4 regions of the Photobacterium leiognathi genome follow, and region 4 is predicted to be linked to each of the others. Evidence: predicted binding sites of a transcription regulator. Region 4 holds the regulator's gene; each other region holds the start of a gene.

Region 1 (7,905 bases), 850 kb from region 4:
CGTCTTCTAGGAAAGTTTCAGCAATGTACTTAGCACGTAGCGGATCGCCCGGCATTAGCACTACATCTGCAAAATCGCCCATTTCAGCATTAATATGTGGAGTAGCCATAGTTGTATCCTTTTCCTATTTTTAGTTAGCTGTCAGTGTTGAATTACGCTCAACGTTAAAGGCTGACATTTCGCTAAACACGCTGTGACTGTCTCGCATTATAAAGTGGAAAATACTAAACAATCATGTCTTTTTTATAATAAATAAGGGTAAATAAGATTTACCCTTATAAGAAATTTTTCAATTATAGGAATGACTTACCGTATTCCATATCAGAAGTACCAAAGTACTCTGCTAGACTTTGACCGATATCGGCAAATGTCTCACGGCGACCTAGTGAGCCAGGCTTGATATTAGGACCTGCAACCAATACTGGAATGTGCTCACGAGTATGATCAGTACCCGGCCATGTTGGATCACAACCGTGATCGGCTGTAATGATCATGACATCCTCACCTTGAAGTAGCTCTAAGATCTCAGGTAGACGACGATCAAAGTATTCAAGCGCTGCCGCATAACCTGCCACATTACGACGGTGACCATAAGCAGAATCGAAATCAACAAAGTTAGTGAACACAATGGTGTTATCACCCGCTTCTTTAATTTGCGCTAACGTTGCGTCAAACAAAGCAGGAATGCCAGTTGCTTTTACTTTGCTCGTAATACCGCAACCTGCGTAGATATCAGAAATCTTACCGATGGATACCACTTCACCTTGTTTCTCATCCACTAGCTTTTGTAAAATCGTTGCTGCTGGCGGCTCAAGCGACAAATCACGGCGGTTACCCGTACGCTCAAACTGACCTTTACCTGCACCGATAAATGGACGCGCGATAACACGGCCAATGTTGTAATCTTCTAGCTCTTCACGGGCAATTTGGCAAAGCTCTAATAGACGATCTAAACCAAATGTCTCTTCATGACAGGCAATCTGAAATACTGAGTCAGCAGAAGTGTAGAAGATTGGTTGACCCGTTCTCATGTGCTCTTCGCCTAGATCATCCAGTACTTGTGTACCCGATGCATGGCAGTTACCAAGGAAGCCATCTAAACCTGCGCGAGCTAGAATGCGATCAGTAAGCTCTTTCGGGAAGCTATTTGCTTTATCGTCAAAGTAGCCCCAATCAAACAACACAGGCACACCAGCAATTTCCCAGTGACCAGATGGCGTATCTTTACCAGAAGATAGCTCTTGTGCATGGGCGTAAGCGCCTGTGATCTCTGAATTTGGATCCATGCCTTCAGGGAAGCTACCGCATGATTCTTCACACGCTTTCGCTAAACCTAATTTTGTTAAGTTTGGTAAGTGTAATGGACCGTTGCGATCGCCATTATTAGCTTCGCCGCGCGCACACGCCTGTGCAATATGACCCAATGTATTTGCACCTACATCACCAAATTTATCAGCGTCTGCAGAGGCACCAATACCAAAAGAATCTAGCACTAAAATAATTGAACGTTTCATAGTTACTCCATTACACATCTTGCTTGCTGACACGACGGTATACTTCAGGGGTTGCTTCAGGTTTATTGTCACTCACGGTGATGTTGCTACGAACTGCTTTTGCTGCTTCTTCCCATTGTGCTTCAGTACGTGCATGTACCATAGCTAATGGGGTATCAGCATACACTTCATCACCTAAACGGATCATGTCGCTAAAGCCTACTGCGTAATCAATCTTATCGCTTGCTACGCGGCGACCACCGCCCATACCCACCACAGCCATACCTAAACCACGAGTATCCATGGCATGAGCAAAACCTGTCGTTTCAGCAAATACTGGCTTCACGATTTCAGCTTTTTCTAAATAGTTGTCATAGTTTTCGATGAAATCTGTAGGGCCACCTAAACCTGCCACCATTTTGCCAAATCGCTCTGCCGCTTGACCGTTATCTAATACTGCTTGCAGCTTAGTACGTGCTTGTTGTGTATCAGTAGCTAACTTACTGATCACTAACATTTCAGCACACAATGCCATAGTTACTTCAAACAAACGAGGGTTACGGTATTCGTCAGTTAAGAACTGTACCGCTTCACGTACTTCTAGTGCATTACCCGCGCTCGATGCTAATACTTGGTTCATGTCTGTTAGCAATGCAGATGTACACGTACCCGCACCATTTGCCACTGCGACGATTGATTTCGCTAGATCTTCAGAGGCTTGGTAAGTTGGCATAAATGCACCAGAGCCCACTTTCACATCCATCACTAAGTAATCTAAGCCAGCTGCTAATTTCTTCGATAAAATCGAGGCGGTAATTAGTGAGATGTTATCAACCGTTGCAGTCACGTCACGGGTCGCGTACACACGCTTATCCGCTGGCGCTAAATCACCAGTTTGACCAATGATCGCCACACCCGCCTCTTTCGTCACACTACCGAACACTTCGTTGGTTGGAGTGATGTTATAACCTGGGATTGATTCCAGCTTATCGAGCGTACCGCCTGTGTGGCCCAAACCACGACCAGAGATCATTGGTACGTAACCACCACATGCCGCCACCATTGCGCCTAGCATTAATGAAGTCACATCACCCACACCACCGGTTGAGTGTTTATCTACAACAGGACCATCAAAGTGCATGTATCCCCAATCAATCACCATGCCTGAATCACGCATTGCACATGTTAGTGCCACACGCTCGTCCATGGTCATATCGTTAAAGTAAATTGCCATTGCGAATGCCGCAATTTGACCTTCAGAGACAGTATCTTTCGCTACGCCTTGAATGAAGAAATTAATTTCATCGGCAGTTAATTCAATATTGTCACGCTTTTTACGAATGATTTCTTGAGGTAAGTACATGCTGATCCTCTTATTTTTTGTTCAGCTAAGTAGGGAGTACTAACGCTTTAATTTATGGTGTTTTGCTTTATTTTCTAAATTTTAGGTGCAAAAAAGGCAACAACCACGAAAACGTAGTGCTGATATACAAATTAAAGTATTAGTTACGACGTTAATAACGTCGCCAAAGAATTTAAACAAGGTGGCGATTCACCACCTTGTTTACAAAAGATTAGTAGCCGCCTTGCGCCGCTTCTTCACCTTCGCCTAATGTGTGTAGCAAGTTAGCCAGTAGGCTTGATGCACCAAAACGGTAGTGGCGGCTATCCGCCCACTCAGCACCTAGAGTTTCATCAGCCATCGCTAGATACTGTTGCGCATCTTCAGCTGTACGCACACCACCAGCAGGCTTAAAGCCAACTGTTTTTTCTACGCCCATGTCTTTAATCACATTAAGCATGATTTGTGCATATTCTGGTGTTGCGTTTACAGGCACTTTACCTGTTGATGTTTTGATGAAATCTGCACCAGCATTGATTGAGATTTCAGATGCTTGCTTGATAAGTGCTTCTGTTTTTAGCTCACCCGTTTCGATGATAACTTTTAGTAGTACGTTGTCGCCACATGCCGCTTTACATTGCTTCACAAGCTCAAAACCAACTTCTGCATTACCAGCCATTAGTGCGCGGTATGGGAATACTACGTCGACTTCGTCAGCACCGTAAGCAACCGCCGCTTTTGTTTCAGCAACAGCGATTTCGATATCATCGTTACCGTGTGGGAAGTTAGTTACTGTTGCAATGCGTACTTCTGGCGTACCTTGCTCACGTAGTTGCTTCTTCGCTACTGGGATAAAGCGAGGGTAAATGCACACTGCTGCCGTGTTACCAACAACTGTTTTAGCGTTCTTACAAAGCTCGATCACTTTTGCATCAGTGTCGTCGTCATTCAGTGTTGTTAAATCCATTAATTTAAGTGCACGTAGTGCAGCAGTTTTTAAATCGCTCATGACTATCTCCAGTCGTAATATTTAATTCAAAGCTGATCAAATGAAGCTGTGAATATCAGTATAAACGAAGGTAAAGCTCTCATGGTTTTCCATCAGGCTACCGAATGCAGTATCAAATACTGCAACAAATGAGCGGACTTGATTCCTTGAAGTTTTCAGTAAGTAAATACTTACCAAATGACTTATCCATATTCCCGCGCAAGAGCAGCAGCACACTGTGCTCCCCTTGCAAAATCGCTTTATTTGTTGGGCTCAATCATAACAACTCGACCGTCATTCGACTATCAAACTTATGTTTCCACCCGTGGATAATGTGTTTACTAAAATAATAAATCAGAAACAGTAACAGCGTTATTCTGCCTAACCTTATTGACTTTAAATAAGTGGCATTTGCTCGTCACATTACCCTTTTTGAATGGCGTAAGAATAGCAGAGTGAAAATATAGAAAAGGGAACGCAATCGATTTTATGCAAGTTAATTTCGAACTATCGCCATAATGTTTACTTATGCTGTTGATTATCGCTGAACATTTCCAGTGCAAACATAAAAAAACGCCCCGACTTTCGTCAGGGCGTTTTTATGAGATTTGGTTATCTTAGCAATTACATCGCTAGAGAGATAAACAGACCAGCAATTGTTGCAGACATTAGGTTCGATAACGTACCTGCTGCTACCGCCTTCATACCGAAGCGAGCGATTTCTGCACGGCGGCTTGGAGCAAGGCCACCTAGACCACCTAGTAGGATTGCAACCGATGAAAGGTTTGCGAAACCACATAGTGCGAATGAGATAATTGCTTTTGTCTTCTCAGACATTGCTGCGCCAGTTTGAGCTACAAGCATACCGCCATCTGCCACGTCTTTTAGGTACGGTGCAAAGTTTAGGTAAGCAACGAATTCGTTAACAACAATCTTCTGACCGATGAATGAACCAGCGATTTGTGCTTCACCCCATGGCACGCCGATTAGGTAAGCAAGTGGTGCGAAGATGTAACCTAGGATTAGTTCTAGTGTTAGCTCAGGCATACCGAACCAACCACCGATACCACCTAGCATACCGTTGATTAGGGCGATTAGACCGATGAATGCTAGTAGCATCGCACCTACGTTTAGCGCAAGTTGCATACCAGATGAAGCACCTGCTGCTGCTGCGTCGATAACGTTAGCTGGTTTTTCAACACTTTCATCTTCGTTACCAGCAAGCTGCTCAATAGGCTGCTCAGTTTCTGGCTTGATGATTTTAGCAAACAGTAGACCACCAGGTGCTGCCATGAATGATGCTGCAATTAGGTACTCTAGCGGTACACCCATTGATGCGTAACCTGCTAGTACACCACCAGCAACTGACGCCAAACCACCACACATTACTGCGAATAGCTCAGATTGCGTCATCTTAGGAATGAATGGACGAACAACTAATGGTGCTTCTGTTTGACCAACGAAAATGTTCGCTGTTGCTGACATAGATTCGGCGTGAGAAGTACCCAATACTTTGCGTAGACCGCCACCAAGAATGTTGATAACAATTTGCATCACACCCAAGTAGTAAAGAACACTAATCAACGCAGAGAAGAAGACAATAACAGGAAGAACGCGTAGGGCGAATACAAAGCCACCACCACCGAATACTTCAAACATTTTATCCGATGTTAGGCCACCAAATAGGAAGTTGATACCGTCATTACCGTAAGCGATAACGTTAGCAACAGCTTGAGACATGCCATACAGCACATCACGACCAACTGGCACATACAGTACGAATGCACCTAATAAGAATTGGATAGCAAATGCGCCACCAACAGTACGTAAGTTAATTGCTTTACGGTTATCAGAAAGTAGTACTGCGATTAATAGCAGAACAACCATCCCAACCAGGCTCATAAACATGCTCATGGTTTATGTATATCCTATTAAGTTAAATTTGGCGTCTCAACAATTCGGCTCTCTATAAGAGTCGTGCGCATTATACGCATGCAGCCCGTAACAAAGTAATGCCACCATCACAGTTTTAGAGCTGTAAACATGCAAGAGTTACCCACTCTGTGAACGCAATCACAAAAAATTATAACCAAAAAGCAAACGTTTTACGCAATCGTTTGTCTTTTGTACCAAGATCACGAGGGAATTTTAAATAGTTCATATGCAGTTAAGGTTGTAGCACCGATAACATCCGCTATTTCTATCCCTTTAAGCAGTGCAACTGACTGCGCAATATGGGTTAAACGTTCAGGACGATTTGGTTCTCCTTGAAAACCACAAACAGGCATATCAGGCGCATCGGTCTCTAACACGATCGCTGACAATGGCAATTTTCTAATGGTCTCTCGGGTCTTTTTCGCCCGTTCATACGTGATTGTGCCACCGACGCCAATTTTGATCCCCAAATCCAACAATTGAGATGCTTGCTGATAACTACCACTAAAACCATGATAAACCCCACCTTGAGAAGGCATATCCGTTTTAATGGCTCGCAATAATTCAGGAAAGGCTTTACGACAATGTAATATAACAGGAAGGTGGTAAGTATTAGCTAACTTTAATTGTTCAGTGAGCCACGATAATTGCTGCTGACGATCAAACTCTGCTATCGCAAAATCCAATCCGCACTCACCTACAGCAACACACTTTGTATTAGGCTGTTTTAACGCCGTTGCTAATGCATTGGCCAATTGAGTACATACATCATCAGTATGTTCGGTGCTAAAGAAAGGATGAATACCCAAACCGTAATAAAGCTCATGATGGTGTTGGCATAACTGCTCAATACTATGCCAATTAGATTGCCCAACAGAGGGAATGACTATTTGCTTAACTCCAGCCGCTTTTGCCAAGGTTAACGCACGCTCTGGATCATCACTAAATGGGGGATAATCAAAGTGGCAATGGGTATCTATCATCTATAATCCCTTTCATTACAAATCTCTTGTTATGAAGAGATACCTTATCGCTCTCTTCTATTTGGTTAAGAATACTTTATTTCACTATGCTCAATTAAGGATTCTTATACGCCTAGATTGAGTCTCACGCTAAAATCAGCGACAATAATAGACAACTTACCATTCATTTTGTTCTGTTGCTTTGCTTGATGTAATACAGCGGCAACGGAGTACTTTTATTTAAAAAGAACACGCTAATGTCGCAAACTCAGTTTCAGGGCGAAGTATCTAAACGTCGTACTTTCGCTATCATCTCTCACCCCGATGCGGGTAAAACAACCATTACCGAAAAAGTACTGTTATTCGGAAACGCTATCCAAAAAGCAGGTACGGTAAAAGGTCGTGGTTCTAACCAACACGCAAAATCAGACTGGATGGAGATGGAAAAAGAGCGTGGTATCTCTGTTACTACCTCTGTAATGCAATTTCCATACAACGAATGCCTGGTAAACCTACTAGATACTCCAGGACACGAAGATTTCTCGGAAGATACCTACCGTACTCTAACCGCTGTTGACTCATGTCTAATGGTTATCGATGCAGCAAAAGGTGTCGAAGATCGTACCCGTAAGCTAATGGAAGTAACGCGTCTGCGTGATACGCCTATCGTTACCTTCATGAACAAATTGGACCGTGATATCCGTGATCCAATGGAGCTACTAGACGAAGTTGAAAATGAACTAGGTATGGCATGTGCTCCTATTTCATGGCCGATCGGTTGTGGTAAAGAGTTCAAAGGTGTGTACCACATTCACCGTGACGAAACGATCCTATACAGCACAGGTCAAGGTCATACGATCCAAGAACAACGTATCGTTAAGGGCATTGATAACCCTGAGCTTGATGAAGCTGTAGGTAGCGATCTAGCTGAACAACTTCGTGAAGAGCTTGAGCTTGTACTGGGCGCTTCAAACGAGTTTGATGAAGAGCTATTTTTAGCTGGCGAACTAACACCAGTATTTTTTGGTACTGCACTAGGTAACTTTGGTGTTGACCACATGCTTGATGGCTTAACCGCATGGGCACCAGCGCCACTACCTCGCCAAGCCAACGAGCGTGAAGTAGTAGCAACGGAAGATAAGTTCTCTGGCTTCGTATTTAAGATCCAAGCCAACATGGATCCTA
Region 2 (7,905 bases), 1.4 Mb from region 4:
GACAGTAGAATCTTGTGAATCTGCGTCTTGCTGCTCATCAACACCTGCTGACGGTGTGAAAAAACACACGGAAGGTTGTGGAGAATCTGATACCGACGGCCCCGCTTCCTGTTGCTCATCGAAAACATCACCTCAGGTTGATGCGCTCCATTCTGCGTCACCTAAAACAGCCTTTAAGATAGCCTCTGCTACTTCATCAGCAACAACGCATTCTCAGCACGCGCATTCAGAGCATGATCATGCTCATTCAAACGCAGTTAAAAGCTGTAGCTCATGGTCTGCACCGAGTATGACCAAAGAGCAAGAACAAGCACTCGAAGCAACGCTGGCGCAATCAGCACATGGTCAAACCTTTAGCTGGAAAGTGGTTGGCATGGATTGTCCAAGCTGTGCTGCTAAATTAGAAAAATCGATTTCAAGCCTTGCTGAAGTTGAAACGGCAAAAGTGATGTTTGCGACAGAAAAACTGATCGTAAATATGCTGCCATCTCAGCAAGCGACAACAGAGCAACTAAAAAAACGCATTGAAGATAAAGCGCAAGATACTGGCTTTACTTTAGTTGCTAATGCTGCGGCAGCAGAAGCGTTGCCGAAAAAATCATTTATCCAAACGCATTTAGAAGTCATTGTGATTGCGGCAATGATGTTTGTGTCCTTCTTACTTAACCAAGTCTCTCATAGCGTTGGTTTAGTCGCCTTTACCTTAACTACCATTGTCGGTTTAGTACCGATTGTGAAAAAAGCGATTAGCTTAGGTAAATCAGGCTCGCCATTTTCCATTGAAACCCTAATGAGTATCGCTGCCATTGGTGCATTGTACTTAGGGGAAACAGCCGAAGCGGCGATGGTTATCTTACTGTTCTTAATTGGTGAACAATTAGAAGGGTATGCCGCTTCTCGTGCCCGTAGTGGTGTAAAAGCATTAATGGAGTTAGTACCAGAAGAAGCCAACGTTGTGCTTCCTAATGGTGAAAAGAAAAAAGTCCCAGCGAGCGAGCTACAACCGGGTGATGTGATTGAAGTCGTACCGGGTGAGCGTTTACCAGCCGATGGTCAAGTGTTAGATGTGGTTGCGAGCTTTGATGAAAGTGCATTAACCTGTGAATCTGTACCTGTTGAACGCCTACCAGGTGAAAAGGTTATGGCAGGTAGCATGGCGTCAGATAAAGTGGTGCGTTTAACCATTATCTCAGCTCAAGGTGAAAACGCTATCGACCGTATTTTGCATATGATTGAAGATGCGGAATCACGTAAAGCGCCATTAGAACGCTTCATTGATAAATTCAGTCGTTGGTATACGCCTGCGATGATCTTATTAGCAGCATTAGTCATCATCATTCCGCCATTGGCATTTGGTCAATCATGGGATGAGTGGATCTACAAAGGCTTAGCATTATTGTTAATTGCTTGTCCATGTGCGTTAGTAATTTCAACACCAGCAGCGATCACCTCAGGTTTAGCGGCTGCAGCACGTCGTGGCGCATTAATCAAAGGTGGTGCGGCTCTTGAGCAACTGGGTCATATTGAAACCGTGGCGTTTGATAAAACAGGTACGCTAACGGAAGGTAAACCTGTTGTGACTGATTTAATTAGCTGGGATAACGATGACGACAAACTATTGCGTCAAGCTGCAGCGGTTGAATCTGGCTCGTTACACCCATTAGCGACAGCGGTTGTGAACCTTGCGCTAGAAAAATCACTACCAGTAGTTGAAGCCGATAATCGTGAAGCATTAGCAGGGCGTGGTATTCAAGGTACAACTGAAGGCGATCACTTCATGTTATGTGCCGCTGATCGTCTAGCAGAAACTATTAGCTTAACAGCAGAGCAAGAGCAACAAGCTATTGCGCTGGAAGGTGAAGGTAAAACCTTGGTGGTTACCGTACGTAATCAACAAGCGGTTGGTCTTGTGGCATGGCGTGATAACTTACGCAGTGACGCACTTGAAGCGATTACCAAACTTAAACGTATTGGTGTTGATTCAGTGATGCTAACAGGAGATAACCCACGTGCAGCCGCTGCTATTGCGAAAGAGATCAACATTGATTTCCGCGCAGGTTTACTGCCAGAGGATAAAGTCTCTGAAGTGCGTAAACTCAATACCAATCACACAGTAGCTATGGTTGGTGATGGTATTAACGATGCGCCAGCGATGAAAACAGCGACCATTGGTGTTGCAATGGGCGGTGGTACGGATGTAGCACTAGAAACAGCAGATGCGGCGATCACCCATAACCGTGTGTCAGAGCTGCCAGTGATGATTGAATTGTCTCGCGCAACACTGAGCAATATTCGTCAAAACATCACTTTAGCACTTGGTTTGAAAGCGGTATTTTTAGTGACAACCTTACTTGGCTTTACAGGGCTTTGGGTTGCAGTATTAGCCGATAGTGGTGCAACAGCATTGGTAACGTTAAACGCACTACGCTTACTTCGTTTTAAACCTAAAAAATAACCATAGTTATTAGCAATTGAGCTAATCTTTTAAACGGCATGACAGAGCAAAGCGCTGAGTTATGCCGTTTTTTTATGGAGCTGATTTGTTAGAAAAGTGGAGAATTTAAGAAAAATAACCGAGCAGAATGAGAAAATTTTTTGTGATTGTTGCAATAAGATAACGTTTACCTGTGATTTTAATCATATTTAAATGTAACAAAAATTTTCGTTGCTTTTTGCGGGTGTGACCGGGCTCACTAAAACTCATTAAATCATTGGGTATTGTAACTAGGTCTTTTGATAGAGCATGTTGCTATGTTTTTGACTCTTTCTATCAAAACATTCTATTAATAATGCGTTTCATGGAACCTCTCTGAACCTACAACAGAGCCGTTTAAATTAAAGGGTAACATTATGTCTGACAATAAAGTATTCCACCTAGGTGTTAATAAAGCTGATCTTAATGGTGCTGAGCTTGCCATCATTCCTGGCGATCCTGCACGTGTTGAGAAGATTGCAAACTTAATGGATAACCCAGAGTTTCTTGCAAGTTCTCGTGAGTACACACTTTTCCGTGCTCAACTAGACGGTAAATCTGTAGTGGTATGTTCAACAGGTATCGGTGGTCCATCAACGTCTATCGCAGTAGAAGAGCTAGCACAGCTTGGTGTAACGACGTTCCTACGTGTGGGTACAACAGGTGCAATCCAGCCAAACATCAACCCAGGCGACATGATTGTAACAACAGGCTCAGTTCGTTTAGATGGTGCAAGTCTGCACTTTGCTCCAATGGAATTCCCAGCAGTGGCAGACTTCGGTGTTGCGACTGCAATGAAACAAGCGTGTGATGAAGCACATGCGGTAGTACACACAGGTGTAACTGCATCAAGTGATACTTTCTACCCAGGTCAAGAGCGTTACGACACATTCTCTGGCCGTGTTGTTCGTCGTTTCCAAGGCTCGATGAAAGAGTGGCAGGAAATGGGCGTGCTTAACTTTGAAATGGAATCAGCAACGCTATTAACTATGTGTGCAAGCTCTGGCTTACGTGCAGGTTGCGTAGCAGGTGTTATTATCAACCGTACTCAAAAAGAGATTCCAGACCACGCAACGCTTAAAGAAACAGAAGCGAAATCTATTAAGATTGTGGTAGAAGCTGCACGTAAAATGCTAGCTGAATAAGATTTAATTCTTTAAAATAATATATTAGAAAGCCGCTCTTCGGAGCTAACACCTATCACTTAAGAAATTGATTGGTTGCACGATCTTTCAGATAGTTAAAAATACCCTCAGTTTTGCAAAACTGGGGGTATTTTTTATGTTGTCACATTGGCTCATTGATGTAGATGCGTTTGCAGCACCAGAATCACTCTCATTATTTCAAAGAGACTTACCTCTTGAGTGGATTCAACAAGCATTAGATGAAACCAATAAGGCCAGTATACGCAGACGAAAATTACCTGCGGAATTGGTTGTTTGGTTAATCGTTGGAATTGGCCTATATCGTAATAGATCGATAACCGATGTCTTGAATAAACTTGATTTGCAATTATCGCGATCACAAGGTGATTCTATTGCACCAAGTGCTATCCCTCAGGCGCGAAAACGATTGACAGCACAGCCTCTAAAAGCACTTTTCTCACTCACTGCCAAATATTGGACGAAAGCCGAAGATAGCGGAGACACATGGAAAGGCTTACGCCTTTTCTCTGTCGATGGAACTCAATTTAGAAGTCATGATACTCCAGAATTAGCGAGTCACTTTCAGTATGTCAAACACGGTAAGATACAGCATACAGAATACCCTATCGTCAGGTTATGTGCTTTATGCTCCCTTCGTAGTCGATTAATACACAACGTAGCATTTGGTCCCAGCAATATTGGTGAAGAGAACTATGCTAAACAGCTTATATCCTCAATAACGCCAGATTCTTTAACTATTTTTGACCGATGTTATCTTGGCGCCGAGTTGATGATTAATTGGCAACGTCAGCATGATTCGAGTCATTGGATGACTCCAATTAAATCAAATACGCGATATACCGTCATTAAGCAGCTTGATGAAGCAGGACGAGATTTGATTGTAGAAATGGATGTATCCAAATATGCAAGAGCTAAAGACCCAAGCCTTCCTGAAAAATGGCAAGCTCGATTAGTGCTTTATCCAGAAAAAACTCAAAAATATCATATCCAAGGGCTTCTTACTTCCTTAGTTGGTGAGCATTATAGCTATCAAGCTTTGCTTGATGTTTATTTCGAACGTTGGGAGATAGAAAACAGTTATGGTGAAATAAAACATGACATGCTTGAAGATGAAATATTATTGCGTAGTCAATCAGTAGAAGGTATTGAGCAAGAAATATGGGGAATATTGATAGCTTATAATCTTGTTCGCTTAGAAATAAGTAGAATAGCGGCAGAAGCGAATGTTTCACCATTACGGATAAGTTTTATGATGGCGTTAAGAGATATTCAAGATGAATTAATGTGGTGTGCCATCGCTTCGCCAGGTTCAATTCCTCAAAAACTGAGAGCAATGAGAAAACAAGTAAAGCGTTACATATTACCTGAAAGAAAAAAACGGCCCAAGCAGAGAGCCGTTCGTATCAATAAAACTCGTTATCCAGTTCGTTCCAAACACCTTAAGTGATAGGTGTTAGCTCTTCGGAGCGGCTTTTTTATTTGGTAATAAAGTCATGAATAAAAATGGGGAATTAAAAAGGGTTTATGACATGACTTGTAAATGATTTAAAGATTAAACTGCAAAATCTATAGCAATATAAAAAGTATCAAGTTGTGACATATTACGCTCTTTCCAAATCCTTCTTGTATCATGTACTCTATAGCCAAGCTCGGTATTAAAGTTCTTATTTATTCGGTAATTAATACCAGTTTGTGCTCCTAAAATCAGATCATCTTTATGTGATTCAACGACTTGAATGCCTGTACTTGCACCAACGAAGAATCTCCAGTCTTTATTGTCTGAAATTGGCATAAAATAATCATAAGAACCAACAAGGTTGTATATATCTTTGTCTATCTCTAAGTAACTGTAAAGCCTGTGTTTATCACTAAAGTTAGCGCCAACTCTGAAGCTAGGGTTAGACACCCAATCAGTATGAACACTACTAATGCCATCATTGATTCCAAAGCCAATAAATGCTTGAGGTTCAGAAGCATTCGCAGATTGACTTAGAAATAAACTGAGTAGTAAAGGTGTGTATTTTAATTTCATTTATCCTCCAAATTATTTAGAGAACGATACATTATTCCTTTAAGGGATGCTGATTGATTTTGTAAGTTAATGTTAATGTCTTTGTGGTTTATTGATAAAAATGTAATTTAGATGCAGTTGATGTTGGGCTTATGAATACTGAGCTTCTATTTAGATTGGTAATTGTGAATATTTCCTTTGACCTCAATCTAACTTGAGGTTTTATCCTTGCTTTAAATCAATCTCGCTGGTGGCGAAATTACAGAAATTAAAGCAAGGAGAAAAACAATGACACAGTTTGTTGATAAAGGGATTTTAGCGTTAGCGAATGTAGTGGAAATTGACAGTAACGCATGGTTTCAAGGGCATACTGGGGCAGCATTACTGGCAGGTGATTCACTACTTCACAGTGGGGCGCTTAATGATTTAGCTAAGCAGAGTTTGCAAGAAAGATTAGCGCAGTTTGTTGATGATAATCAGCATTTAATGAATCCATTAGCAGCTAGCCCTAAAACTACCAATTACAGAAAAGTGGTAAATGCCATTGCGCTCAACGCACAGCAGTTATGCCATTCAGGTCATGGGATCATTTATGGCGCATTGTTTTTAAATGCTGTTACTAATAATAACGTTGTTGTTACTGAGCGTATGGTTACCAATATTGCCAAACTTATTATTAATTGTATGGATGATAATTGGGGGCGTTATTATGGCTTAGCGGATTACCGTCAATACCAGCCGACAAGCTTATTAAATAAAGGCGAGATAGATATTCATCAACTCTGTATTCTTGCCGTGACTCGCAGCACACAAGATCTTCATCATAATACTGATGAGCATTTTTTCTCTGGCGATAAATTGCATGGTATTACTCATGCTCACGCAATATTTCTACTCGATAAACTAGGCTATAAAGAATTGGCACAGCAAGCGGCGCAACAATCACTGATTCAATTAGAACTTAATGATCGAAAACCTGAAGCAGGGTTAAAAAAGGTGATATCAAAACCATTTGATTTATCGGATCCAAATATCTGGGGACGTGACTTTAACGATGATCACCAAATTAAGTTAGCGCACAGCTATGTGGAATTATCGATTAATATAAATCAGCCATTAGCAAAATTAGATAACCTTTGGGGGGCAACGGTGTAGCTTAATTGCCTTTATACCCAGAGCACTTAGATATAGTTACCTATCACCAAACCACAACGTATTGGCGCAAACCTTGTTCAGAGCTATGATGTATAGCTCACTGATAGATAAAGGGATTGATTATGTTGTGGTTTTTGATGATTACCTTACCACTGATTTTAGTAATAGCGCATGTGGTGCTTCTTGCTACCAACCTTTATTCTTCGGTAAAACCTGCCTTGGTTATTCCTGCTATTATTGTGGTGTACTGTGGGTATTCCATTATCAGTGTGTCAGATCGTGACGCGCTACCTGCGATTGTATTAGCGGTATATTACTTAGTGTTGACTGTGTTTACGTTACGACGTACTTACAGCTGGTATCATCAATTAAGTTGAAAATGCTAAGTAATAAAGTTGTTAATGTTATGATAATTATCACTTAAATGCTTTTCTCTCTATGTTAACTTGCCTGCTCTATTTTGCTTTTAAATCTAAGGATGGAAGTTGACATGATTAAAATGAAGTACTTTTTCTTATTATTGGTAGCGTTCTTTATTACTGGCTGTGTAAGTCCTATCCCCTTACATGAACAAGCGCCAGATACTAACTATAACGTTACGAAGAAAGTATTAATTTCCGTCAATGACCAACGTAAGCGAGTAAAAGAAGGTAAGCCAGAAGATTTTATTGGCGTAGCTCATGCGACCTTTGGAATTCCCGTGGATTGGCATGTATCTCAAGTTTTAGCGACTGAAGAAGGCGACAAAGAGAAAAAATTAGCAGATTTTCTTGAGCATCGAATTTTACACGGCTTACAAAAACAGGGGTGGAATGTTGAGGCTGTTAAGGTTACTTCGGGGGCAAGTGACAGTGAGATCATGACGTTATTAGCTGATAATCAAGCAGATAAGCTAATGCAATTAAACATTAATGAATGGTATTTCAGTATTAATTTAAACTGGGTGTCTGCTTTTAATTTTGATACTGATACGTTAGTTAAAATTTATGAAGTAAATGATGGTCAGATCTTAGAAAAACAAATTGCAGGGCGTGATGTAATTGAAGAAAAAGGTGATGAGTCACCACAGAATAATGTACTTCGAGCCTATAGAGAGCAAT
Region 3 (7,905 bases), 270 kb from region 4:
ACGTTTCATGGTATCGCGAACAGGTGTTGCTAAAATCGCACCACACTCGCTTTGCTGAGCTGCAACCATTAACTGACGAAGGTCGTCTAATCGTACGCAAGGTCTTGCCGCATCATGCACCATCACCCATGCATTATCATCATTGATAGCCGCTAAACCTGAAAACACAGAATCTACTCGCTCTGCGCCACCATCAACCACGGTAATACGAGGATCATTAGCCAGCGGCAAGGTTGGAAAATACGGATCTGTTTTACTAACCACAATAACCACGTGTTGAATTTCAGGCAAACTTAATAAACGCTCCACTGAGTGCTCAAGGATCGTTTTTCCCGCAATCGTCAAATATTGTTTAGGGCGATCTGCTGCCATACGACTACCAACACCAGCCGCAGGAACAACAGCAATACATTTATCGATCATGGATGGTTATCTCATTACTTAATTAGATAGTGTAATTAGTTATTATCACCAACCACACGAACAAATGTTTCTCCTGGTTTCACTAAACCAAGATCGGTACGAGCACGTTCTTCAACTGCTTCTTTACCACCATGCAGATCTTTGATCTCGGCATACATCTGCTGGTTACGCTGGTGAAGCTCTGCATTCGCTTTTTCTTGTAGAGCTACACTTTCTTCAACGGCAGTATATTCATTCATACCATTTTTGCCATACCAGAAGTCGTATTGTAACCAAGCTAAAAGCCCTAATAAAACAATAATAAACAGGCGCATAATTCTCCCTGCGAAATAATTGGTAACAGCAAGCTGCATTCCAATTGTCGAAGATTTTGAATAAATCCGCACAATTGGAATACATTTTGCCAAGCAGTAATAATCCCATAATCGGGTAACTGTGACCACAATTATGCAGTGAGAGTTCACAGGGTTATTACTTAACAGCTAATTTTGTTGAAAATAAACACAATCATGGCCGCTTCAATTCATCGAAAATAATGATTAACCCAGCTTATATTAATAATATTTATCGATTAATTCTGAGAGTATATTTTCTTTAAAGCTAAAAAAACCGCCTCTTGCAAGGCGGTTTCTTTTAACCTAATTGAGTTACCTCAATCATGCTTAATTAAAAATTAAGCTTGGCCTTTAACTTCTTTAAGACCGTTGAAAGGAGCACGCTCACCTAGTGCTTCTTCGATACGGATTAGTTGGTTGTACTTAGCAACACGGTCAGAACGGCTCATAGAACCAGTCTTGATTTGACCTGCAGCAGTACCAACAGCTAGATCTGCAATAGTTGCATCTTCAGTTTCACCTGAACGGTGAGAGATAACTGCAGTGTAACCAGCGTCTTTAGCCATCTTAATAGCAGCTAGAGTTTCAGTTAGAGAACCGATTTGGTTGAACTTGATTAGGATTGAGTTAGTGATACCTTTCTCAATACCTTCAGCTAGGATCTTAGTGTTAGTAACGAATAGATCGTCACCTACTAGCTGGATCTTGTTACCTAGTAGTTCAGTTTGGTGCTTGAAGCCATCCCAATCTGACTCGTCTAGACCGTCTTCGATAGAAACGATTGGGTATTGGTCAACTAGCTCAGCTAGGAAGTGGTTGAACTCTTCAGAAGTGAAGATACGACCTTCGCCTTTTAGGTTGTACTCTTTCTTCTCTGCGTCGTAGAACTCAGATGCAGCACAGTCCATAGCTAGTGTTACGTCTTTACCTAGCTCGTAGCCAGCAGCAGCAACAGCTTCTGCGATTACTTCTAGTGCTTCAGCGTTAGACTTAAGGTTTGGAGCGAAACCACCTTCGTCACCAACAGCTGTGTTGTAGCCTTTAGACTTAAGAACTTTAGCTAGGTTGTGGAATACTTCAGCACCGATACGTAGTGCTTCTTTAAGAGTCTTAGCGCCAACAGGTTGAATCATGAATTCTTGGATATCAACGTTGTTGTCTGCGTGCTCACCACCGTTGATGATGTTCATCATTGGTAGAGGCATAGAGAATTGACCAGCAGTGCCGTTTAGCTCAGCGATGTGCTCGTATAGAGGCATGCCTTTCGCAGCAGCTGCTGCTTTTGCGTTTGCTAGAGATACAGCTAGGATTGCGTTAGCACCGAAGTTTGATTTGTTTTCAGTACCGTCTAGGTCGATCATGATTTGGTCGATTTCAGCTTGATCTTTTGCATCTTTGCCGATTAGCGCTTCAGCGATTGGACCATTTGCTGCAGCAACAGCTTTAAGAACGCCTTTACCTAGGAAACGTGACTTGTCACCATCACGAAGCTCAAGAGCTTCACGAGAACCAGTTGAAGCACCAGATGGCGCAGCAGCCATACCTACGAAACCACCTTCTAGGTGAACTTCTGCTTCAATTGTTGGGTTACCACGTGAGTCGATGATTTCACGAGCTAGAACTTTAACGATCTTAGACATTGTGTTTCCTCTTGCTTTATCTTCAAATTAAAAGCTAAAAAAATAGCTGTAGCTATAACCACTACAGCTATCAGTAATCCTTACTGGTTAAGCTCACCACGGTGGAACTCGCCCGCCGCTTTAACAAAACCTTCAAACAATGGATGACCATCACGAGGTGTTGATGTGAACTCAGGGTGGAACTGTGCAGCTACGAACCAAGGATGATTCGGAACCTCAATAATTTCAACAAGTTTCTTATCAGCAGACAAACCAGATACTTTAAGACCTGCTTTTTCAAGCTTAGGTAGTAGCATGTTGTTTACTTCGTAACGGTGACGGTGACGCTCATGAATCGTTGGTTGTGCGTATAGTGCACGTGCTTTTGAGCCATCTTGTAGATGACATAGCTGAGAACCAAGACGCATTGTGCCGCCTAGATCAGATTTCTCTGTACGCTCTTCAACATTACCTTCGCTATCTACCCACTCAGTGATAAGACCAACAACTGGGTGTTTAGTTTCAGCATTAAATTCAGTTGAATGCGCATCCGCCATTTTGGCTACATTACGAGCGAACTCGATAAGTGCAACCTGCATACCTAGACAAATACCTAGGTAAGGAATTTTGTTTTCACGTGCATATTGAGCAGTAAGGATCTTACCTTCAACACCACGGTTACCAAAGCCACCAGGAACTAGGATAGCGTCAAGACCTGCAAGTACTTCTGTACCTTTAGATTCAACGTCCTGAGAATCGATGTATTTGATCTTAACTGATAGACGGTTTTTCAGACCCGCGTGCTTAAGCGCTTCGTTCACTGATTTATATGCGTCTGGCAGTTCAATGTATTTACCAACCATACCGATAGTAACTTCAGCTGTTGGGTTTGCTTCTTCGTAGATTACTTGTTCCCACTCAGAAAGATCAGCTTCAGGTGCTGTGATACCAAAGCGCTTACACACTAGTTCATCAAGACCTTGAGACTTAATTAATTGTGGGATCTTGTAGATTGAATCTACGTCTTTCATTGAGATTACAGCTTTTTCCTGTACGTTACAGAACAGTGCAATCTTCGCACGCTCGTTCGCAGGGATCATACGATCTGAACGACAGATCAGTACGTCTGGCTGAATACCAATTGATAGTAATTCTTTAACTGAGTGCTGAGTTGGCTTAGTTTTTACTTCGCCAGCAGCTGCTAGGTAAGGAACAAGAGTCAAGTGCATGAACATGGTGTTTTCACGACCTTGCTCTACTGCTAATTGACGAATAGCTTCCATAAATGGCAGTGATTCGATATCACCTACAGTACCGCCTACTTCAACAATTGCTACATCATGACCTTCAGCACCCGCTAATACGCGAGATTTGATTTCATTGGTGATGTGAGGAATTACCTGAATCGTTGCGCCTAAGTAATCACCACGACGCTCTTTGCGTAATACGTCTGCGTACACACGACCAGCAGTAAAGTTATTACGCTTTGTCATTTTGGTACGAATGAAACGCTCGTAGTGACCAAGGTCTAGGTCAGTCTCTGCACCGTCTTCCGTAACGAATACTTCGCCGTGTTGAATTGGGCTCATCGTGCCTGGATCAACGTTAATGTAAGGGTCTAGCTTCATCATAGTCACGTTTAGACCACGTGCTTCTAGAATAGCTGCAAGTGATGCAGCAGCAATGCCTTTACCAAGAGAGGAAACAACTCCGCCCGTAACAAAAATGTAATTCGTTGTCATGTTTAACCTGGAAGATTGGTGTAGAGGATAAAAAGTATCTGGACGGGAAATTAGTATACCAGACACCATTTATCGCCACAACGTGAAAACTATCACACTGCACTTTGATTTTTTTTGTCTCAAATCAAGTTAGCGGTATGGCTTTGAAAAACATCATTTTTTACGTTCAACCTACTATCCATAGCGATAAATAAGCTCAAATATATTCTATAAAGGGATTTTTATTTATCTTCTGGTTTCTCTTTTACCCGATTCCATTCTGCATCAAGTTCAGATAATGAACACTGACTGATCAGCTTTCCTTGTTCTAGCACATTTTTTTCAACTTGGCGAAAACGCTTTTCAAACTTTTTATTGGCTTTCTGTAACGCAAGCTCTGGTTTTACATTGAGATGACGACTTAAATTCACCACCGAAAAAAGCAAATCCCCTAACTCTTCTTCAATTCTCTGTTGTTCCGGCACCGCTTGAATCACTTCATCCATGACTTCATCAAGTTCTTCTTTTACTTTATCAACCACTGGCGCTAATTCATCCCAATCAAAGCCAACATTTGCGCAGCGCTTTTGGATTTTATCTGCTCGCATCAAAGCAGGTAACGCATTGGGAATATTCGCCAGCAAACTTGAATCTTGCTCTTTCTCCGCACGCTCTTTGGCTTTTTCCGCTTCCCAATTTTGTTTAACTGCGGCTTCATCTGCAAAATCAGCATCACTAAATACATGGGGATGGCGACGAACCAGCTTTTCATTGATCCCAGCTACGACATCATCAAACTCAAACAGCCCTTGCTCTTTTGCCATTTGACTATAAAAGATAACTTGGAACAGTAAATCACCCAGTTCTTCTTTTACATCACTCCAGTTTTTCTGCTCAATGGCATCTGCCACTTCGTAGGCTTCTTCAAGGGTGTAGGGAACGATTGAATCAAAGTTTTGTTTCAAATCCCATGGACAACCACGGTTTGGGTCTCGCAGCTGAGACATAATCGTTAATAATTGTTCTATCTGAGATGATTTTTTATTGTCCATACCATTCACACTCTAAAAATGGCGCTTGTCGCTTTCACTTCAAGCGCCTTAACATCGATAGTTAATACTAGAAAACTAATCTAGCAATTCATAGCAATGATCAGTCATCATTATGTTGGCAATAGTGATGTTCATCGTTGTGATGTTCTTTTCGATGATCACAATTTTCATGGTGATTATCATTACAATCATGGTGATGTTCGCATCGACTATGATGTGAATGATGATGCCTGCATCCCTGATGATGGTGTGACTCTTGATGTCGACAGTCAGAATGATGAGAGCACGCATAGTTATCATCGTTTGACGGTTGTGCTAATACAGCATGTGGCATTAGCAGTGAGATAAACAATAACAACGTACTTGCAAGTCGCTTGTCAGCCATAAGATTTAATAATTTTAATTTCATCACATATCCTTTCATATCCATTATTTTGCCTGCTCCGTCATAAAGGTATTTGACCCCGTTTTCATTCCCTGCACACAAAGAATAAATAGTAGTAGCTGTTTTATTTCATGACTCGGTATATTCATGAAGTTGTTATCAGGAATAATAAGTATCGCCACAAGTAATAAAATACTGATAACGCTATTTTTAGTTAATAATTTAAATAGTAATTTTTTCATAATAGTTCTCCTGCAGCGTTATAAATAAAGCCACATCATTAATTCTTTACAACTATCACTCACCGATATTAGTTGGGTGAATAACATTTCTTAATTAATACTTAATCCGAACATGAATAATATTCAGAGATAAGTGAACTATTTTATTATCGGAGGTCGATATATAGATTTTATTACCGCAACGACCACTGACTCCTGGAGATATTCAATCGGCAAGAGATCACTGATACGCGCAATAACTAACGGAGGAAATGAAAGTAAGTTGAAGACATTGCTGCTAGTGCGAGGTAAGACTCGACAACACGGACAATGTGAACAGTCGCTACAACCATTATCACACTGCAAGCAACAGTGTTCTGATTGTTGAATGGCTGAGTACTGGTTTTGCAAGACGTCTTTTATATTAAAAGACGATACTACTGACTGAGCAGTTGAAGTATTTTGACTCATATATGCAGCATTCACACTACTACCTAATAGTAATATTGCGATAAATAATGCATATAATATTTTATGTAAATTTGAAAAGTACATACTGAGTCTTTATTTTTAAGAGAAGTAAATACTATCGAGCTTATATATATGAGTCAACATCTAGACTTGTTTAAGATCATTTAATAATGACATTAATGATTAAAAATAAAACCATATATTGATATTCATTATTTGCCACTACTCATTATGTTGTATAAATAAAAAAGGGCAGCTTATTGCCACCCTTTATATACTTTATTTTTAATTAGCCATATAAGCGTTTCGCTTCAGCAACGTCTTTGACTTGCTCTATACGATTCAGGACACGGCCTAATACTTCTAAGTCCGTAAGCTCAAGTTCGAAGTCCATGATCGACATTTGTTTTTTATAATCGACACGACTCTTCATCCCCGCCACTTTCACTTTTTCATTCATCAGTGTATTGGTTAACTCTTTTAGTAAGCCATTACGCTCTGATGCGGTTACTCGCACAGTGATAGTGTAATTACCAACAAAACCACCGCCCCAAACCGTATCAATGATACGTTCAGGTGCATGGTGACGCAGTTCATCTAACTGCTCACAATCCATGCGGTGTACCGAAATACCACGACCTTGAGTCACAAAGCCTTGAATATCATCACCCGGAATTGGCTGACAACAACGAGCAAGATGGGTCATTAGGTTATCAACCCCTTCTACCACTACAGCATCACGTTGTGGTTTCTTATGCGTTGCCGCTTGCTTGTTGCTTGCTTCCGCCAGTTTCTCTAATAGTTGCTGATCTTCTTCTTCCGCAGTTGGCTTATTCACTAACGCATTAATGTGATTAATCACCTGATTAATACGTAAATCGCCGCTACCGATCCCTGCGTATAACTCTTCAGGTGTATTTACATTAAAACGTTTCGCCGCATAGGTTTGCGCATCTTTTAATGTCGCATGAATTTTCACCAACTCAGCTTCTAAGATCTCTTTACCTGCGATGATGTTCTTATCGCGATCTTGCTTGCGGAACCAAGCATGCACCTTGGCACGTGCACGACTAGATGTTACAAAGCCCAAGTTCGGGTTTAACCAATCACGTGATGGGTTTGGCTCTTTTTGCGTGATGATTTCAACTTGATCACCCATTTGAAGATGGTAAGTAAACGGAACAATACGCCCTTCTACTTTAGCGCCAATACAACGATGGCCCACTTCAGAGTGAATATGGTAAGCAAAATCTAGTGGTGTTGCATTTGATGGTAAATCAACCACATCACCTTTTGGTGTAAAGGCATAAACACGATCATCAAATACCTGACTACGTAACTCATCCAGCATTTCGCCAGAATCCGACATCTCTTCTTGCCATGCCAGTAATTTACGTAGCCAATTGATTTTCTCATCATAAGCCGACTGTGCACCGCCTGATGCGGTACCTTCTTTGTACTTCCAGTGTGCCGCAACACCTAATTCAGACTCTTCATGCATTTGCTTGGTACGGATCTGAATTTCAATGGTTTTACCTTCAGGGCCCAATACCACTGTGTGGATAGACTGGTAACCATTAGGTTTTGGGTTAGCAACGTAGTCATCAAACTCTTTTGGTAAGTGACGGTATTTGGTGTGCACTACACCTAATGCGGCGTAACAGTCTTGCAGTTGATC
Region 4 (7,905 bases):
AAGTGATAGCAGCATTTACGAAGCAGAAAACAAAGCACGTATGAACGAGCAACTCACACTGCAAGGCGATGCTAAGTCCGATCTTGAAGAAGTAGAAGTGGCTTGGATGGAGCTACAAGAGCAGTTGGAAGAGATGGAAGGCAAATTTAACGCCGAGTAAATCTCACCAAAATAATCAACGCCAACGATCTATGTGTTGGCGTTTTTTATTTCTAGCCGATTAATACAAAAGCTAAAATCAGCATCACTACCAAATCATAGTGACGCAAGCGGCGGTTAATCCCCCCATCACCTGATTAAACCTTATCGTTCGTCTCTCTGATGTTAACCAACATCGTATCACCACCCCAGTTGCTGTCCATAGTGATACACAAGCAAACCCCACCACGAAAAATACCGTCACAATCATTGTTATCGATAACCAATAATGTTCTCCGCCAACAGCGAAGGTGCTTACTGCCGTTGCAGACATCATCCATGCTTTAGGGTTAACGTATTGAAACAATGCCGCCGAGAATATACTCATAGGTTGAGCGTTCACTTGTTGCTTTGTTTTACTCATGCCGCCAGAGGTTGCGATTTTCCACGCTAAAAACAACAAATACGCACACCCAACAACTTTCAATACATCGTGAACAATGGGATAACGTTCGAAAATGATCCCTAGCCCAGCGGCCAGTAAACTGATCATACTCGCCATACCTACACTGATCCCCGTAATATGAGGCACGCTACGCCAATAACCAAAATTAGCCCCAGATGCCGTGACCATCATATTGTTTGGCCCCGGTGTTCCAGTCATCAGTGCGGCAAATAAAATCAAAGAGAGAATAGTTGTTCCTTCCACGCTGTATCCTTTATCAATAAGAGTTATACATTCTCCAGCTCCCTCTCACACCAAATTGTATCGATACAATTATTTGAATTTAGCGACAACGATGAAAATCTTCTGGAAATACGGTTAAATTGTGCGCACAATTTAACCTAACAAGGGAAGTTATTAAGATCAAAGGATTTATTGTCACCATGACAATCTTAAACATGACGCTTTCAAGTGATATCAAAACCCCACTTTATCGCCAAATCGCTGACAACATTGCCGCAGCAATTGAACAAGGTGAGATCAGTACTGGCAGTAAATTACCCACTCATCGTGCTCTCGCTGATCAATTGCAGGTGACGGTTGGCACAGTAACGCGAGCATATGCTGAAGCTGAGCGACGTCACCTCGTTGAAGCGAGAATTGGTGCGGGAACTTATGTCTGTGATAGCCGCCAATCCAATAGTTGGGTTTATCAAATTGAAGAGGTTGCACCGAACGAGTGTAACTTTGGCTACAACATTCCACCTCGGTTTGATCGCAGTGACATGCTTAGCCAAGCGATGGCAAATATCAGCGCCAACCCTGCCGAGCTCAATGAGATGATGCTATATCAGCCCCCTGAAGGTATTGAGAAGCACCGTCAGATCGCTAGCCAGTGGCTTAATCAACAAGGTATTGCAGTCTCACCAGAGCTAATGTATTTCACCTCAGGTGCTCAACATGCCGCAGAGCTGTTACTCAGTACTTTCTGTCGCGCAGGCGATACGGTTTTAGTCGAGCATGTCTGTTATCCGGGCTTTCTAACTCTAGCTAAACAACATGGGATCACCGTTAAAGGTGTTGAAATGGATGAAAGCGGTGTTTGCCCTAGAGCACTTGCTTCTGCTTGTCAGTTGTACCAACCACGTTTAATTTACTTAACGCCCACCCAGCAAAATCCAACCTCAATTACAATGCCACTCTCTCGCCGTGAAGCCGTTATTAGCGTTTGCAAACAGCATGACTTGTTAATTGCAGAAGATGACATCAATGGATTACTCCCACTGTCGTCACCACCGCCATTGATAAACCTTGCACCTGAGCAAGTGATTCACATTGGTGGCTTGTCGAAATGTTTAGCACAGGGGCTACGTTTGGGTTATATCCAAGCGCCAAAACAGTGGCAACCCCACTTAAGTGCAGCATTGTATAATCACAGCTTGATGATAAGTCCTCTGCTATCGGCAATTGCGTGTGAATTAATTACTCAGGGGCAAGCCGATCAGGTGCTCGACACCATACGTAATGAAATAGAGCAAAGGCAAAATATTGTTCAGAGCTATCTTGGTGAGTTTGCTATTACCACCCAAAAACACAGCTTTCATGTTTGGCTTAAACTGCCTGACTATTGGCGACTGACAGATTTCATTACCGCAGCAGAGCAACATAATGTCATCGTAAAATCTGCAGAGCACTTTACTCCACCGGGTGGTACGATTATGCCCGCAGTACGGCTTGCGATAAGCTCACCAACAAGTCAACAAACACTGATATTTGGACTTGAAATCTTGGCTGATTTACTGCGACAGCCACCGATGACAAGTCCATTCCCGTTGTAATAGAAAGGATGATTATGTCTTCATTTACTCCCGCATTTGGGCTTCAAAACCCACATATTCAAACCCTATTACCACGGTTTGTCCGTCGAGCGCCTTTATTTACCCCGATCACTCAACGCATCACAACACCTGATGACGACTTTCTAGATCTCGCATGGACAGCTCAACCCGAGCCAAGCAACAGCACCGAGCCTTTGATGATTTTATTTCATGGTTTAGAAGGCAGTTTCCACAGTCCTTACGCCAATGGTTTATTACATGCAGCGAAACAGCAAGGCTGGTTGGCAGTGATGATGCATTTTCGTGGCTGTAGTGAAGAGTTGAATAAGCAACCACGAGGCTACCATTCAGGTGAAATTGAAGATGCGCGCTTTTTCATTACTTGGTTACGTCAGCAATTTCCCTATCGTCCTTTTGTCGCTGTAGGCGTATCGTTAGGCGGCAATGTGTTAGTTAACTATCTTGCTCACTATGGCGATAAGAGTGAGCTTGTGGCGGCTCAAGCCATCTCTCCGCCACTAGACTTAGCTTCTTGCTCTGAGCGTATTCAGCAAGGCTTTTCTAAAGTTTATCAGCAGTATTTGCTAAGCTCGATGAAACGCACGATGGCAAAGCGTATCGACCATCACCCAGATAACATGCCCTTATCACAGCAAGCGTTAGATGAGATCAAAACCGTATGGCAGTTCGATAATCTTATCACCGCACCATTACACGGTTTTCTTGATGCTGATGATTACTACCAACGCTGTAGTGGGATCAACCAGCTCGAGAAAATAACCACACCACTTAGGATCATCCATGCCAAAGACGATCCCTTTATGACAGAAGCTGTTATCCCCAAGCAGACATTACCGAATAATATTGAGTATGACTTATTAGAAAAAGGGGGCCATGTCGGCTTTGTAGGAGGCACTCTTTTTAAACCGCAATTTTGGCTCGAACACACAGTGCCGCAGTGGTTTGCCAAGCAGCTACAAACATCACAAGTAAAGCAACCACAATCGATAATACTTCATGAAGTGGCAAGCTAATGATCTGCTAATAATATTTTTGATAATATACTAAACACTGATGTCACACTGTAAACGAGGCTCTGGATGATCATCCCTTGGCAAGATATTGCGCCTGAAACACTCACTAATCTCATTGAGCAATTTGTTCTTCGTGAAGGAACAGATTACGGTGAAACAGAGATGAGTTTAGAAAGTAAAGTGAACGTGGTTCTCAACCAATTAAAATCTGGTGAAGCCGTGATTGTCTTTTCTGAATTGCATGAATCTGTCGACATAAAATTACGCAACCAGTTGCAATAATTATTCCTAACCTGAGTCGTGCTCCGAGAGTTACGACTCAAAACTTGCCTTTGTTATCAGTTTCACTTTTCAACCCCCACATCCTTGTTAACTTGTAGTAACATTATCGTAAATCAGGTGATCTCCTTATTCCCTGACATCTCATTATCTTCCGATAATTAACAACGACAAGGTTAGTCATGTCTGCAAAACATCCTATCATTGCAGTAACCGGTTCATCAGGAGCAGGAACCACCACCACTTCTGAAGCTTTCCGTAAAATGTTCAATATGATGAACATCAATGCTGCATGGCTAGAAGGTGATAGCTTTCACCGCTTTACCCGCCCAGAAATGGATGCGGAAATTCGTAAAGCCAAAGAGCAAGGTCGCCATATCAGTTACTTTGGTGCAGAAGCTAATGACTTCGGCCAATTAGAGCAATTTTTCAAGCAATATGGTGAAGATGGTACAGGCCGTTTTCGTCGTTATCTTCACACCTTTGATGAAGCCGTTCCCTACAACCAAATGCCCGGTACATTTACGCCATGGCAAAAGCTGGCTGAAAATACTGATTTGCTTTTCTATGAAGGTTTACATGGTGGCGTCGTTGATGGGGATATTAACGTCGCTCAACATGTCGATTTACTGATCGGCATGGTACCAATCGTTAACCTTGAGTGGATCCAGAAGATCGTCCGTGATACCCGCGATCGTGGTCACTCGCGTGAAGCGGTAATGGAGTCTATCGTTCGCTCGATGGATGATTACTTAAATTACCTAACCCCGCAGTTCTCACGCACTCATATTAACTTTCAACGCGTTCCTACGGTTGATACCTCAAACCCTGTCAGTGCAAAAGGTATTCCGAGCCTAGATGAAAGCTTTGTGGTGATCCGCTTTCGCGGTTTAAAAAATGTCGACTTCCCTTACCTACTTGCGATGATCCAAGGCTCATTTATGTCACGTCATAACACCCTTGTTGTCCCTGGTGGGAAAATGAGTTTTGCGATGGAACTGATCATGAGGCCACTGATCGAGCAGCTAATCAAGACAGGGAAAATTAGCTAGTTCATATATACCCAAGTCATCTCAAAGTACTTGGGTATAACGGTTAAAACAAAAAAGGTTGGCGCAGTGCCAACCTTCATCAAATCGAGTACAGCGCTAACGGCTTAAGCACTGATCACTTCATAAGAATGCGTAAGCTCTACCCCTTTGCCCAGCATCAAACATACCGAGCAATATTTCTCTAGTGAATCGGCAACAACATTCGCCACCACTGATTCCTCTAAATCAAAACCAGACACCACAAAATGCAGGTTTGCTTGTGTAAATAAGCGTGGTGCTTGCTCTCGGCGCTGTGCTGAAATTTGCACTTCACAACCGACAATATTTTGCGCTTGTGCTTTCAATCCACTGACAACATCCACCGAACTACAGCCACCAGCAGCTATCAATACGAGCTCCATTGGACTTGGGGCTTTATCGCCACCGTTGCCATCCATTACCACACTATGACCTGAGCTTGATTGACCTAAGAAAGTCATATCTTCTACCCATTTGACTCGGGATTGCATCGCTTAATCCTTATTTAGATGCCCGAAGATAACGACTAGTCTTATTGATAAATCTAATAATGTAAATCGATTTTCGTATTCCGTCCTCTTCGTGCTACAGGCACATTTTTACCTGCAAAAGCTGACCTGTTATTCATGGTTAAATACCACTAATAGTAACTATCTCACCACGTTGTGATCCTGTGCACAGTTATCCATATCAAATGAGCGATTCTACTAGATCAATATCAAGAAAAAGGCGTAGAAAAAGGATACACTCTAACTTATTCAAGTTAGCTTGCAGCCCAGCGGCTGAATGGATACCCTGTCAGCAGACAGTTTTTTTTCCAGCACGGTGCTCGAAGAGAAAATGAATGCTGTTGGGCAACAAATGCAGAGGAAGTTAGTAATATGGTTCCAGGTAAACCGCAAACAGATCCAACTTTAGAGTGGTTTCTTTCCCATTGTCATATTCACAAGTACCCATCAAAAAGTACGCTGATCCACGCAGGTGAGAAAGCGGAAACTTTGTACTACATTGTGAAGGGTTCTGTTGCTGTACTAATCAAGGATGAAGAAGGTAAGGAAATGATCCTTTCTTACCTAAACCAAGGTGACTTTATTGGTGAGCTTGGCTTGTTCGAAGAAGATCAAGAGCGTACTGCTTGGGTTCGCGCTAAGACTCCTTGTGAAGTAGCAGAAATTTCGTTTAAAAAATTCCGTCAGTTAATCCAAGTTAACCCTGACATTCTAATGCGTCTATCTGCTCAAATGGCAAGCCGCCTACAAGTGACTAGCCAGAAAGTAGGTGATCTAGCATTCTTAGACGTTACAGGTCGTATTGCGCAAACATTGCTAAACCTAGCTAAACAGCCAGATGCAATGACGCACCCAGACGGCATGCAGATCAAGATCACTCGTCAAGAAATCGGTCAAATCGTTGGCTGTTCTCGTGAGACAGTGGGTCGTATTCTGAAGATGCTTGAAGAGCAGAACCTTATCTCTGCTCACGGTAAGACTATCGTTGTTTACGGTACACGTTAATTTAACGCTGTCACCGTATGAAAAAAGCCGCACACTGTTGCGGCTTTTTTAATGTCTTTTTAACTTTTCAAACAAGCATGAACCTGTTTTTTATCAAGCTTTGCTTCGTTAATTCTGGCGCTATGCATGCAGTAAAAAAAGTAGCTAACATACTTTTTCATCTCTTCTTTCGCAGAGGTAATTTCATCACCACGCCCCATTTGTTTAAGCGCTATCTGCTGACACATGCTGTTATAACGACTTAGGGTTTGGTTACATTCCTCGGTAGAACTAAACTGCAAGCAACGCTTCGATTTCGCTTTATCACAAACCAGCGCATCACCATTTTGAGTTAACCATGAACGGGTACTATTGAGCATGAACGCAGTTTCAAAAGTGTTTTTTAAAGATTGATTTAACTGCTCATTATTAGCGACCGTGAACTCACGTTTAGCAACAACTTGATCTTTATACAGCAATTCAAATACCCAAGAACCACTGATTAGCTCATAAGGTTCTGAAAATTGCCAAAGCGCCAAGTTTTTATCGTGTTTGTACATGGTATCGGACCATGTTGATACCGTCGTTGCTTGCTTCGTTGCTGGGTTTACCAATTTAGGATGCGTCATACGCGCTGTAATAGGAAATGCCGTTTTTCCTTTCAGCTCATCACTGGCACCATCTGGGATCTCTACGGCATAGCGAAACCCGATATATTGCCCAAGTTTCGGAGTCACTAATTTATTACTCGCCTTTACCGTATAAACAGCCCCATTTTGGCTGATCACACCACCTTCTGAAATCGTCACCTTAGGTACATTGTTATCCACTGAAGATAAAGAGCTACATCCAGCCAATGATGACAATAACAGCCCTACCATTGTGATCTTGCTAAAATTCATATTACTTCTACCTAATCCAAAAGCATTGAAGAAAGAAATACTTATTGATAACTTTCTAACTAAAATAAAACATTAGATGATAAAGCAATGTGACATTTTTAACGTGCCGATAAGATCACAAATTAGCAATTAGATGCGAAATAAAATCCCTAAAAAGCATAAATTGAGCTGTGATAAATATTTCATCAATCCCATTCAAACTTTGTGTCTTTTATGAGAACAATTAATTTGTATTGTCTAAATTAAGTGCTACATTCTGCGTATTAATGGACTTTCTTTTTCTCGCGGTAATGGAATATGGATATTGAACGTTTTGCCCCGAATAGTTACACCACAGTACCAGGCGCTATCGCTCCTCAACCTACAACGATTGAGATGACAGGCTTTAGTGACCGTCGCTGTTACTTAGAACAGCAAACAGGTTTACGTCGCTGCCCTGTTGAAGACAGTGGTATTTGGGGATCGCCCCTCGACAATTAATAGATTCGAAAAAAGCAGCCTAATGGCTGCTTTTTTATTAATAATTCAACGTAATTAGGAGTTATAGGTACTTTCAAAGATCTTATCTGCCGAAGCTTCAACAAAACCAGTATAGATCTCCCCATCCGGTTGTAAGTAGCGTTTCGCAAACTCATAGAAGCCACCCGGTACCTGCATATCACCATCACTAAAGGTAACAGACACTTTATCTGCCATTGTCGCTGAT

What was found. Region 4 encodes CRP, which controls carbon source genes, mostly activating them, when cyclic AMP is high. Its sites were predicted from a motif close to TGTGANNNNNNTCACA; they were not measured.
Region 1: a site for CRP is predicted at 5,886-5,901, ahead of Q7674_RS19050 (NupC/NupG family nucleoside CNT transporter). Genes of this name have one in related genera too.
Region 2: a site for CRP is predicted at 2,680-2,695, ahead of udp (uridine phosphorylase). Genes of this name have one in related genera too.
Region 3: a site for CRP is predicted at 4,201-4,216, ahead of pyrG (CTP synthase). Genes of this name have one in related genera too.

What each region holds. Positions count from the first base shown of each region.
Region 1 covers NZ_CP131601.1:2,653,994-2,661,898, forward strand. The annotation lists gene deoD (purine-nucleoside phosphorylase) at 1-109, opposite strand, end outside; gene Q7674_RS19035 (phosphopentomutase) at 294-1,514, opposite strand; gene deoA (thymidine phosphorylase) at 1,525-2,856, opposite strand; gene deoC (deoxyribose-phosphate aldolase) at 3,068-3,844, opposite strand; gene Q7674_RS19050 (NupC/NupG family nucleoside CNT transporter) at 4,448-5,737, opposite strand; gene Q7674_RS19055 (TatD family hydrolase) at 5,959-6,741, opposite strand; gene prfC (peptide chain release factor 3) at 6,978-7,905, shown strand, end outside.
Region 2 covers NZ_CP131601.1:2,114,887-2,122,791, reverse strand. The annotation lists gene Q7674_RS16810 (zinc/cadmium/mercury/lead-transporting ATPase) at 1-2,455, shown strand, start outside; gene udp (uridine phosphorylase) at 2,851-3,618, shown strand; gene Q7674_RS16800 (IS4 family transposase) at 3,755-5,086, shown strand; gene Q7674_RS16795 (hypothetical protein) at 5,192-5,671, opposite strand; gene Q7674_RS16790 (hypothetical protein) at 5,939-6,805, shown strand; gene Q7674_RS16785 (hypothetical protein) at 6,928-7,182, shown strand; gene Q7674_RS16780 (hypothetical protein) at 7,296-7,905, shown strand, end outside.
Region 3 covers NZ_CP131601.1:510,282-518,186, reverse strand. The annotation lists gene ispD (2-C-methyl-D-erythritol 4-phosphate cytidylyltransferase) at 1-423, opposite strand, end outside; gene ftsB (cell division protein FtsB) at 459-737, opposite strand; gene eno (phosphopyruvate hydratase) at 1,097-2,398, opposite strand; gene pyrG (CTP synthase) at 2,479-4,119, opposite strand; gene mazG (nucleoside triphosphate pyrophosphohydrolase) at 4,341-5,150, opposite strand; gene Q7674_RS09385 (hypothetical protein) at 5,247-5,498, shown strand; gene Q7674_RS09380 (hypothetical protein) at 5,580-5,777, opposite strand; gene relA (GTP diphosphokinase) at 6,517-7,905, opposite strand, start outside.
Region 4 covers NZ_CP131601.1:237,937-245,841, reverse strand. The annotation lists gene Q7674_RS07985 (ABC transporter ATP-binding protein) at 1-160, shown strand, start outside; gene Q7674_RS07980 (LysE family translocator) at 248-847, opposite strand; gene Q7674_RS07975 (aminotransferase-like domain-containing protein) at 1,027-2,421, shown strand; gene Q7674_RS07970 (hydrolase) at 2,436-3,455, shown strand; gene Q7674_RS07965 (YheU family protein) at 3,522-3,737, shown strand; gene Q7674_RS07960 (phosphoribulokinase) at 3,917-4,786, shown strand; gene Q7674_RS07955 (OsmC family protein) at 4,891-5,295, opposite strand; gene crp (cAMP-activated global transcriptional regulator CRP) at 5,686-6,318, shown strand; gene Q7674_RS07945 (DUF3859 domain-containing protein) at 6,378-7,199, opposite strand; gene Q7674_RS07940 (hypothetical protein) at 7,497-7,679, shown strand; gene Q7674_RS07935 (DUF1338 domain-containing protein) at 7,734-7,905, opposite strand, start outside.